DNA from 2 places in the Idiomarina loihiensis L2TR genome. Region 1 is predicted to be linked to the other one. Evidence: predicted binding sites of a transcription regulator. Region 1 holds the regulator's gene; the other holds the start of a gene.
What was found. The regulator NrdR, encoded in region 1, represses ribonucleotide reductase genes. The targets are predictions, from matches to a motif close to AAACACNANATNTNGTGTTT.

Region 1 (5,964 bases):
GTTTACCAGGAGTTGTTCGCACTAACCACACCGGCGCCGGAGAGTCAAAAACCCTGGCCTCGTCATTCACCCTGTGCTGACTGTCAATAATAATACGTACCGGCTGTTTTAAAGGCTCAGGCAGCGGTCTTGATTTTGGCCACTGATCAACACGCACTGTCAATTTAGGATCGTCAGCCAGAATCGTTGCAGCACCACTCAGAATCGCGTCGGCCTGTGCCCGAAAAAACTGCACATCACTGCGAGAGTCAGAGGACGTTATCCATTGACTGCGGCCATCTGACAACGCCGTTTTTGCATCCAGTGAGGTTGCCATTTTTAGGGTTACCCATGGACGTTGTCGTGTCATTCGGGAAATAAACCCCGGATTCAGACTCTCCGCAGCCAATTGCAGTACACCGACGTCCACAGAAATACCCGCAGCTTTCAGACGCTGAATACCATTACCGCTGACCCTAGGGTTTGGATCCTGCATGGCAACCACAACACGTTTTACTCCGGCCTCAATTAACGCATCGCAACAAGGCGGTGTACGACCAATATGACTGCATGGCTCCAACGTGACATAAGCCGTTGCGCCCCTGACTTTTTGTCCTGCCGCGCGCAAAGCATGTACTTCAGCGTGAGGTTCGCCAGCCTGATGATGCCAGCCTTCACCAACAACTTCAGTCCCGAGAGTAATGACACAGCCAACCGCAGGGTTCGGCCTGGTCGTCATCAGTCCGCGCCGCGCCAGCATTAACGCACGGTGCATCATTTGATGGTCAAAGTACTGCGGGTTTAATTCAGTCATTAAGGCGCGCTATTTCTTCACCAAATTCGCGAATGTCCTCAAACGAGCGATAAACAGAAGCAAAACGAACGTAAGCAACCTTGTCTATCTGCTTGAGGTTTTCCATGACCAGACTGCCGACGAAATTACTGCTTATTTCGCGCTCGCCGGTCGCCCGGATGCTGGATTTTATTTTGTTAATGGCCTGTTCCATCAACTCAAGACTCACAGGTCGCTTTTCCAGTGCTCTCAGCAGTCCATTTCGGAGTTTATCTTCGTTAAATGGTTCGCGGGAACCATCAGTTTTGATAACCCGGGGCATGACCAGCTCAGCTGTCTCAAAGGTTGTAAAGCGCTCCTTGCAATGATTACATTCACGCCGGCGACGAACTGAGGCTCCATCCGCAACCAATCGCGAATCGATAACCTTAGTATCCTGTGTGCCGCAAAATGGACAATGCATTGCCTGACTCCTTTATGTGCGCTTTACAACTGTTCGCAATTAACCGTAAACCGGAAACTTAGCGCATAGCGCTTTTACCTGCTCGCGAACTTGATTAATTTTACTTTCGTCAGCAATGTCATCCAGCACATCGCAAATCCAGTTGGCGACCTGCTCAGCTTCCGCTTCTTTAAAGCCGCGGCGAGTAATTGCCGGCGTGCCTAAACGCAAACCTGAAGTGACAAAAGGTGAACGCGGGTCATTAGGAACCGCATTTTTGTTAACAGTAATGAACGCGTTACCTAAAGCCGCATCAGCATCTTTACCAGTAATATCTTTGTCAATTAAATCCACCAGGAACAAGTGGTTCTGAGTGCCGTTCGACACGATTTTGTAACCGCGCGCCTGCATGGTTTTTACCATGGCATTGGCGTTCACTAATACTTGCTTTTGGTAGTCTTTAAACTCTGGCTGCAACGCCTCCTGAAAAGCCACCGCTTTACCAGCGATAACGTGACAAAGTGGCCCACCCTGGTTGCCAGGGAATACCGCACTGTTTAACTTCTTGTGTAACTTTTCATCATCGCTGCCGGAAATAATCAGGCCGCCGCGAGGGCCCGCCAGAGTTTTATGCGTAGTGGTAGTGACAACATGAGCATAAGGTACCGGGTTAGGATAGACGCCAGCGGCAACCAGACCCGCTACGTGCGCCATATCAACCATTAAATAAGCATCAACTTTATCGGCAATTTCACGGAATTTTGCCCAGTCAACAATGCCTGAATAAGCCGAGAAACCAGCGACGATAACTTTCGGTTTGTGTTCCTGCGCCAGCTTTTCAACTTCAGCGTAGTCAATTTCACCGGTGGATTCGTCCAGACCGTATGAAACTGCATTGTATAGTTTGCCTGAAAAGTTCACACCAGAGCCATGTGTTAAGTGGCCGCCGTGAGCCAGGCTCATACCAAGGAAGGTATCGCCTGCTTCCATCATAGCCATAAAGGCAGCGGTATTAGCTTGAGAGCCGGAATGCGGTTGTACGTTTGCGTACTTGGCGCCGAACAATTCTTTTGCGCGCTCAATAGCTAAGTCCTCGACTTTATCGACGAACTCACAGCCGCCGTAGTAACGCTTGTGCGGATAGCCTTCTGCGTACTTGTTGGTCAGTTGTGACCCCTGAGCCTGCATTACCCGCGGACTGGTGTAGTTTTCCGATGCAATCAGCTCAATGTGTTGTTCCTGACGTTCAACTTCATCCTGCATCGCCTGCCATAAGTCCGCGTCAAAGTCGGCAATGTTCATCTCAGATTTCAGCATTACAGCTCTCCAAATCATTAAATGGTCTTAATTTGCCCGCTATTTTACCTTAAAACACAAATGAGTGCCTAGTTCAGCACAACAAAGTTTGGGGATGTCCGTAAATAACAGTAAACTATGCAGTAACTTTTTTGTTGATAAGAAGGATTTTACGTCGCTATGGCGCAATATATCTATTCAATGTCGCGGGTGAGCAAAGTTGTTCCCCCCAAGAAAACGATTTTAAAAGACATTTCTCTGTCGTTTTATCCCGGCGCCAAAATTGGTGTTTTAGGCGTTAACGGTGCTGGTAAGTCGACCTTACTGCGCATTATGGCGGGTGTTGATAATGAATACGAAGGCGAAGCCCGTCCGTTAGCAGGTATCCAAATCGGTTACCTGCCTCAGGAACCTCAGTTAGATGAAAATAAAACGGTGAAAGAAACCGTTGAAGAGGCTGTGGCAGATGTAAAAGAGGCCTTCGCTAAGCTTGATGAAATTTATGCCGCTTATGCCGACGAAAACGCAGATTTCGACGCCTTAGCAAAAGAGCAAGGTGAGCTTGAAGCCTTGTTGCAGGCAAAAGACGGGCATAATATCGACAACATTCTTGAGCGTGCTGCAGACGCACTGCGCCTGCCGGAGTGGGATGCAAAAATCGGTAACTTGTCAGGTGGTGAAAGACGCCGTGTGGCTATTTGTCGCCTGTTGCTATCGAAGCCAGACATGCTACTTCTTGATGAGCCCACCAACCACCTGGATGCGGAATCGGTGGCCTGGCTTGAACGCTTCCTGCATGACTACAATGGTACTGTGGTTGCTATTACCCACGACCGTTATTTCCTTGATAATGTTGCGGGCTGGATCCTTGAACTGGACCGTGGTTACGGCATTCCATGGGAAGGCAACTACTCCTCATGGCTGGAGCAAAAAGAGAAGCGTCTGGAGCAGGAAGAGCGTTCTGAAAAAGCACGCCAGCGCACTATTAAGCAGGAGCTGGAGTGGGTACGTACTAACCCGAAAGGCCGTCAGGCGAAAAGCAAAGCACGCCTTAACCGCTTTGAAGAGCTACAAAGTGGCGATTACCAAAAACGTAACGAAACCAACGAACTGTTTATTCCACCGGGCCCTCGCTTAGGCGACAAAGTTATTGAGGTTAACGGCATAAGCAAGGCTTACGGCAAGCGCCAGCTAATTGATAACTTAAGCTTTAGCGTTCCCAAAGGCGCTATCGTTGGTATTATAGGTCCAAATGGTGCGGGTAAATCCACTTTATTCCGCATGATTAGCGGGCAAGAGCAACCTGACAGTGGTTCAGTTGAATTGGGCGAAACCGTGCAATTAGCCAGCGTTGATCAGTTCCGTGACAACATGGATGACAGCAAAACCGTCTTTGAAGAAATTACTGACGGCAACGACATTCTGAAAATTGGTAACTTTGAAGTTAACGGCCGGGCTTATGTTGGGCGCTTTAACTTCCGTGGTACCGACCAGCAAAAACGCATTGGCGAATTGTCTGGTGGTGAACGTAACCGTGTGCATTTAGCCAAACTGCTAAAAGCCGGTGGCAACACCTTGTTACTCGATGAGCCGACCAACGACTTAGACGTGGAAACCCTGCGGGCACTGGAAGAAGCCATTCTGGAATTCCCGGGCTCAGTGATGGTTATTTCGCACGACCGTTGGTTCCTTGACCGTATTGCTACTCACATTCTGGACTACCGCGATGAAGGCGAAGTAGTATTCTACGAAGGTAACTACAGCGATTACGAAGCTTATATGAAAGAAAAATTCGGTGAACAGGCTATGGAGCCGCACCGCATTAAATACAAACCTATTGGTTAAAAGAATGCGGCTAAAAGGGGAGCTTTATTGCTCCCCTTTTTTACTTCCGAATTACATGACATCCAGCGCTTGCTGAAGATTCTTCACCCCAATAACTTCCATACCCTTGGGCGAGGTTTTGGGCGTATTGCCAATAGGGACAATAGCTTTTTTGAAACCGTGTTTCGCAGCTTCATTTAATCGTTCCAGACCATTGGGCACCGGGCGTATTTCTCCGGCCAGGCCAACCTCACCAAACACAATTAATTCACGCGGCAATGGTTCTCCTTTAAAGCTGGAAACAATAGCAAGCAACAACGCTAAGTCTGCTGACGTTTCAGATACCTTAACCCCGCCAACGACGTTCACAAAAACGTCCTGATCCGATACCTGTAAACCACCATGCCGATGCAAAACCGCAAGTAGCAGTGCTAGTCGCGTTGCTTCCAGTCCTACCGCAACCCGTCGCGGGTTAGCCAGCGCCGAGTAATCGACCAAGGCCTGAATTTCAACCAGCAAGGGGCGGGTACCTTCCCAGATCACCATCACCACAGAGCCATTGCCCTGATCTTCGGCGCGCTGCAGGAATATAGCCGATGGATTCGAGACCTCTTTCAGGCCGCCACCTGTCATCGCAAATACGCCGAGTTCGTTCACCGCTCCAAATCGGTTCTTGGTACCACGCAGGGTGCGATAACGGGAGTCTGATGAGCCATCCAGAAGTACGGAGCAGTCAATGCAATGTTCCAGAACTTTCGGCCCCGCCAGATGCCCTTCTTTGGTCACGTGCCCGACCATAATAATGGCGACATTTTTTTGTTTGGCGTAACGCGTTAAAAAGGCCGCTGATTCACGCACCTGAGAGACGCTGCCCGGTGCCGACTGAATATCCGCCATATGCATCACCTGAATGGAATCAATGACCATAATGGCGGGTTTTTCTTTATCAGCCAGCTGACAAATGCTCTCCACTGAGGTTTCAGACAACATACGCAGTTTATCCGTCGGCAGGTTAAGCCGCTGAGCCCGCATTGCAACCTGCTGCAGAGATTCCTCGCCGGTAACGTATAATGCAGGCATACGTTCTGCCAGTTTGCATAAGGCCTGCAGTAACAGCGTGCTTTTCCCTGCCCCCGGTGAACCGCCGATGAGTATTGCCGAACCGGGCACAACGCCGCCGCCTAAAACGCGGTCAAACTCCTGAAAGCCCGAGCTAAAACGCGGCACTTCCTGCAAGTCAACCTCGTTCAGGGTCTGCACCCGGCCTTCGGTAATACCGCTGAAGCCCCTCCGTTCAGATGAAGTAGGGGTTGTTTTTGATGTTAAACGAATTTCAGTTAACGTGTTCCAGGCCTTACATTCCGGGCATTGCCCAAGCCAGCGCGGGAAGTCGGCGCCACAGTCATTACACACATACGCACTTTTTGCTTTTGCCATTCGTCTGCTTCTCGTTTTATGATGAGGTATTATTCAAGAATAACTATAAAAAATATTAGACTTCGATGCCGAACCATTATTTTGACCAACTTATCGATCAGTTAAAACCCGTCGTTTACGATACTGACTTTGACACCTTATTTCAGTCGTTAACTGAAAACGAAGATGGTCCCACAAAATTCAAGCTTAAAAT
Region 2 (5,964 bases), 540 kb from region 1:
CACTAAACAGATTACGCAGAATATGTGTGTACGAGCGCGAATGTATGGTTTCAAAGAATGACCAGGTTTCAATCCAGGTTTCCAGTTCCGGAAGAGAAACAATAGGCAGTAACGCGATATTCGGCGAACGCCCCTGAATTGAATCTAACAGTGTTTGATACTTCAGGTTAGAAATAAACACATGCTTTTCACTGGCTGTTAGCTTGTTAAAGTCGATGCGGTCGCGGCTGACATCGATTTCTTCAGGTCGCCAGAAAAAGCTGATTTGTTTTTCAATCAGCTTTTCAAAAATGCTGTGTTTTTGCTGGTCGTAGCGAGCAACGTTAACGGAGTTGCCTAAAAACATAGGCTCCGTTAACGGGTTATTCTGCTCTTGATTAAAGGTTGAGTACGACATTCGCTAAAATCCTTCTTATTAAATTTTGCAGGCGCCGCCGGCACAGTCATCATCTTCTTCAATGATCACTTCTGTCGGCTGAGCTTGAGACGCAGCAGCACCTTTACGTGCAGCAATGTCGGATTGATTATCCGCAGCACCGTCACGGGTGTTATGATAGTAAAGCGTCTTAACACCAAGCTTATAGGCCGTTAATAAGTCCTGCAGAAGCTGCTTCATTGGTACTTTTCCGGCTTGGAATTTACTTGGGTCGTAATTGGTGTTCGCAGAAATTGTCTGGTCGACAAACTTTTGCATAATACCAACCAGCTCAAGGTATCCCTTGTTGTTCGGGATTTGCCATAACAGCTCGTACTTGTCTTTTAAGTTTTCGTAATCAGGAACTACCTGTTTGGTGACACCGTCTTTTGACGACTTAATGCTGACAAAACCACGAGGCGGTTCAATACCGTTAGTCGCGTTAGAAATCTGCGACGATGTCTCAGAAGGCATTAACGCTGATAACGTGGAGTTACGCATGCCGTGTTGTTTGATGTCGGCACGAAGCTTGTCCCAGTCCAGATGCAGAGGTTCATCGCAAACCTTATCCAGGTCTTTCTTGTAGGTATCGGTTGGCATAATGCCCTGAGAGTAGGTGGTCTCATTAAATTTAGGGCACGCACCTCTTTCTTTAGCCAGATTCATTGACGCTTGCATCAGATAATACTGTATTGCCTCAAAGGTCTGATGAACCAGACCATTTGCAGAGCCGTCTGAATATTTAACGCCGTGCTTAGCTAAGTAGTAAGCAAAGTTAATCACACCAATGCCCAGAGTACGACGGTTCATTGTTGCATTATAAGCGGCCGGAACAGGGTATTCCTGATAGTCCAGCAGGCTATCCAGTGCGCGAACGGCTAAGTCGGCTAAGTTTTCAAACTCGCCCAGGTTTTCAATTTTGCCTAAGTTAAAGGCCGACAGCGTACAAAGGGCAATTTCACCTTCTTCGTCGTTCACATGACTTAGAGGCTTAGTTGGTAACGCAATTTCAAGACACAGGTTGCTCTGACGAATAGGAGCAACTTTAGAATCGAACGGGCTGTGCGTGTTGCAGTGGTCAACGTTTTGTACGTAGATACGGCCAGTACTGGCGCGTTCCTGCATAAACAAACCAAACAACTCAATGGCTTTAATACGTTTTTTGCGGATGCTTTCATCCTGCTCGTACTGAAGGTACAAACGCTCAAATTCGTCCTGATCTTCAAAGAATGCGTCGTAAAGGCCTGGCACATCCGACGGGCTGAACAAGGTAATGTAATCGTCTTTAATCAGACGCTGGTACATGGTGCGGTTAAACTGCACACCGTAATCCAGATGGCGAACCCGGTTTTCTTCAACACCGCGGTTGTTTTTCAGTACCAATAAGCTTTCAACTTCCAGATGCCAAAGCGGGTAGAACAGGGTAGCGGCGCCACCACGAACACCACCTTGCGAACAGCTTTTTACCGCTGTCTGGAAATATTTATAGAACGGAATACAACCTGTGTGGAAGGCTTCACCGTTACGGATCGGGCTGCCCAGAGCGCGAATACGCCCTGCGTTAATGCCAATACCGGCACGCTGCGATACGTATTTTACGATGGCGCTTGAAGTGGCATTAATAGAATCGAGACTATCGCCAGCTTCAATCAGAACGCAGGAGCTGAACTGACGCGTAGGCGTGCGCACACCCGACATAATAGGTGTTGGTAGCGAGATTTTGAATTCAGAAGCGGCGTCGTAGAAACGTTTAACGTAGTCCATACGAGTGCTTTTCGGGTAGTTGGCAAACAAACAAGCCGCTACCAGAATGTATAAGAACTGAGCGCTTTCATAGATGTCGCCGGTAACCCGGTTTTGAACCAGATATTTGTTCTCTAGCTGTTTAACGGCCGCGTACGAGAAGTTCATGTCACGCCAGTGATCCAGAATTTCGTCCATCTGGTCAAATTCTGCTTCAGTATAGTCTTCCAGCAGGTGCTCATCGTAGCGATGCTCTGCAACCATCTTTTTGACCTGGTCGTAAAGACGCGGTGGCTCAAACTTACCGTAGGCCCTTTTGCGCAAGTGGAAAATAGCCAGACGCGCAGCCATATATTGATAGTCGGGCGCTTCTTCTGAAATTAAATCAGCTGCAGCTTTGATGATGGTCTCGTGGATATCTTCGGTTTTAATACCGTCGTAAAACTGAATGTGAGACTTAATTTCGACCTGAGAAGCTGAAACATTGTTAAGACCTTCAGCGGCCCACATGATAACCCGGTGAATTTTATCGAGGTTTAGCGGTTCGCGTTCGCCGCTGCGTTTAGTGACATAAAGTTGCTCGTTCATTTTGCGCCGACTCTTAGCTTTTTGTTATATGTTTGTAGCCACAAGATATTGTGCTTATTAGTTGTACAGGGCGATATTTACACAATATCTAGTGTCTTGGGAATGAAGAGTATGCTAGGTCTAACTGCCACTTCGATCAAGTAAATTTACGGGCAAAAACAGGAATAATTTTGATTTAGAAATCTTGATTTTTTGTCAGCCTTTGTTTGGCGTGAGTTTGCGCTGGTAATCTTGCTATATATTTTTTTGATCTTTTAAAAGATGTTTATAGATCAAGAATTATCAATAGCTAGTAACTTCAGTAACTCCAGTGGTGAGGCGATATGATAGTCGGCTTGCCAGCGTTGCGGCTGATCCTCATTGCTAATATAACCATATTCAGCAAGCACAGTAACCATGCCGGCATTGCGACCAGCTTCGATATCCCGCTCCGCATCTCCGACATAAAGACAGTCGGCAGGTTCTATTCCCAGCTTTTCAGCCGCATAGAATAAAGGTTCCGGCGAAGGCTTTGCTACGCTTAAGGTATCACCGCTTACGACCACACGAATAGCTTCAAACTCCGGGAAGTGAGGCAATAATTGTTGGGTTAGGCGCTCTGGCTTATTGGTGACTATAGCAACTTGAATAGATTCACGCTGCAGCACGGCAAGTAGCTCCAAAACCCCAGGGTAGGGTTGCGTATGAGTGGCTATATTTTGTTTATAAGCACTGAGAAAAGCGTGCCTGAGTTCGGCTTCCATGTCGCTGTACTCATTGGCAAAAGCTAGCTGCAGCATACCTCTGGAGCCATGCGACGCGACTGGCGTAAACACCTCAGCCGTAATAGCAGGGCGTTCGTATTGTTCGCATACAGCGTTCAGTGCAGCACCCAGATCTGGGGCTGTATCAAGCAGCGTGCCGTCTAAATCGAACAATACCGCCTTTACCGGAGAATTCCTGTCTGATGAGGCCATTTATGACTCCGGCTTCTTTAAAGCGATAATGTAATTCACATCAACATCTTTTTCTGAAAGAACAAATCCTTTCAGTGGATTAAAGATAAGACCATTAATGGCGATATCTTCTAACGCGGCGGCATCTGTCATACGCAGTAGCTCTGATGGTTTGATAAAACGTTGATGCTGATGAGTTCCTTTGGGAACCCAGCCTAAAACATGCTCAGCGGCAACAATACCTAATAGCCAAGACTTTACATTCCGGTTTAGCGTGGAAAAAAAGATCTTCCCGCCAGGTTTTAGTGCTTTAGCACAGGCTTTTACAATAGCTTTAGGGTCAGGTACATGCTCCAGCATCTCCAGACAAGTCACCACATCAAAGCTTGCTGGCTGCTGATCCGCCAGAGTTTCAATAGCAATGCATTGGTAGTCGATTTGACGCCCGCTTTCTAATGCGTGCAAACGTGCCACTTTTAATGACTGTTCGGCTAAATCAACCCCTGTAACCTGAGCACCACGTTCAGCCATAGCTTCGCTGAGTAATCCACCGCCGCAGCCGACATCCAATACCTTTTTACCGAATAGGCCGTCAGTATGGTTTTCAATAAACCCTAGTCGAACGGGGTTTATTTTATGTAAGGGTTTGAATTCTCCATCAGGGTCCCACCAGCGCGAGGCGAGGGCTGAAAATTTTGCGATCTCTTCCGGATCGACGTTTTTTTGTTCACTTTTAGAGCGACTGGTGGTCATAGATTATGCGTCTTTAAGAGATGGATAACGCGGCTAGTCTACCTCAGGCAAAGAATAAGAAAAAGAGGGTGCGAGACGCGTTTGGGATGGGTACAATGATTGGATCAAAATAACAATGAATATGCGGATCTATATTTTTAGGGAATAAACTATGAGCGATCTAGCCAGAGAAGTGTCACCGGTAAATATCGAAGACGAACTAAAAAGCTCGTACCTCGATTATGCCATGAGCGTCATTGTTGGGCGTGCTTTACCAGATGTTCGTGATGGCCTGAAGCCAGTACACAGACGTGTCTTGTTCGCAATGAGTGAATTGCGCAACGACTTTAATAAACCTTATAAAAAGTCAGCTCGTGTCGTTGGTGACGTCATTGGTAAATATCACCCACATGGTGATAGTGCTGTTTACGACACTATTGTACGTATGGCACAGAATTTCTCCTTGCGTTATATGCTGGTCGATGGCCAGGGTAACTTTGGTTCGGTTGACGGCGACTCTGCCGCCGCGATGCGTTATACCGAAATTCGCATGGCGAAAATTGCGCATCAGTTACTTGCCGATTTAGATAAAGAAACGGTTGATTTTGTAGACAACTATGATGGTACCGAGCGTATTCCTGACGTTCTGCCTACCCGTGTACCTAACCTGTTAGTTAATGGTTCTTCTGGTATTGCCGTTGGTATGGCAACGAACATCCCTCCTCATAATCTGACCGAAGTTGTCGATGGTGCACTCGCCATGATTGATAACCCGGACATTGATGTTGAAGGGCTAATGGAATACATCCCGGGGCCGGACTTCCCGACAGCGGCAACAATTTCTGGCCGTAGCGGTATTGTCGAAGCTTATAAAACCGGTCGTGGTCGTATTCATTTGCGCGCTCAGGCGGAAATTGAAGTTGACGAGAAAACGGGTAAAGAAACCATCATTGTTACGGAAATTCCGTATCAGGTGAATAAAGCTCGCTTAATTGAAAAAATTGCTGAGTTGGTTAAAGAAAAACGCGTTGAAGGTATAAGTGCCTTGCGCGATGAGTCTGATAAAGACGGTATGCGTATCGTTATTGAGATCCGTCGTGGCGATGTTGGCGAAGTTGTTCTTAACCATTTGTATGCTAATACCCAGTTACAGGTTGTGTTTGGTATCAACATGGTTGCCCTGGATAAAGGCCAGCCGCGTTTGTTTAACCTGCGCGATATGCTGGATTGTTTTGTCCGTCATCGTCGTGAAGTGGTTACGCGCCGATCAGTCTACGAGTTACGTAAAGCGCGTGAACGTGCTCATATTTTGGAAGGTCTGGCGATATCGCTGGCTAATATTGACGAAATTATTGAGCTTATCCGTCGTTCACCAACGCCTGCTGAAGCTAAAGCTGGTCTAATTGCCCGCGCATGGCAGCTCGGTGATGTTGCTGCAATGCTGGAAACTGCTGGCGTTGATGCTGCACGTCCTGATCATCTGCCAGAAGAATACGGCATTCGCGATGGCAACTATCACCTGACCGAAGAACAAGCTCAGGCTATTCTTGA

Region 2: the regulator NrdR is predicted to act here: its motif matches at 2,783-2,802, upstream of nrdA (class 1a ribonucleoside-diphosphate reductase subunit alpha).

Annotation. Positions count from the first base shown of each region.
Region 1 is NC_006512.1:1,999,201-2,005,164, forward strand. It holds gene ribD (bifunctional diaminohydroxyphosphoribosylaminopyrimidine deaminase/5-amino-6-(5-phosphoribosylamino)uracil reductase RibD) at 1-793, opposite strand, end outside; gene nrdR (transcriptional regulator NrdR) at 786-1,235, opposite strand; gene glyA (serine hydroxymethyltransferase) at 1,275-2,531, opposite strand; gene ettA (energy-dependent translational throttle protein EttA) at 2,691-4,355, shown strand; gene radA (DNA repair protein RadA) at 4,407-5,771, opposite strand; gene IL_RS09625 (PilZ domain-containing protein) at 5,837-5,964, shown strand, end outside.
Region 2 is NC_006512.1:1,461,146-1,467,109, reverse strand. It holds gene nrdB (class Ia ribonucleoside-diphosphate reductase subunit beta) at 1-397, opposite strand, end outside; gene nrdA (class 1a ribonucleoside-diphosphate reductase subunit alpha) at 416-2,746, opposite strand; gene IL_RS06990 (HAD family hydrolase) at 3,019-3,702, opposite strand; gene ubiG (bifunctional 2-polyprenyl-6-hydroxyphenol methylase/3-demethylubiquinol 3-O-methyltransferase UbiG) at 3,703-4,434, opposite strand; gene gyrA (DNA gyrase subunit A) at 4,586-5,964, shown strand, end outside.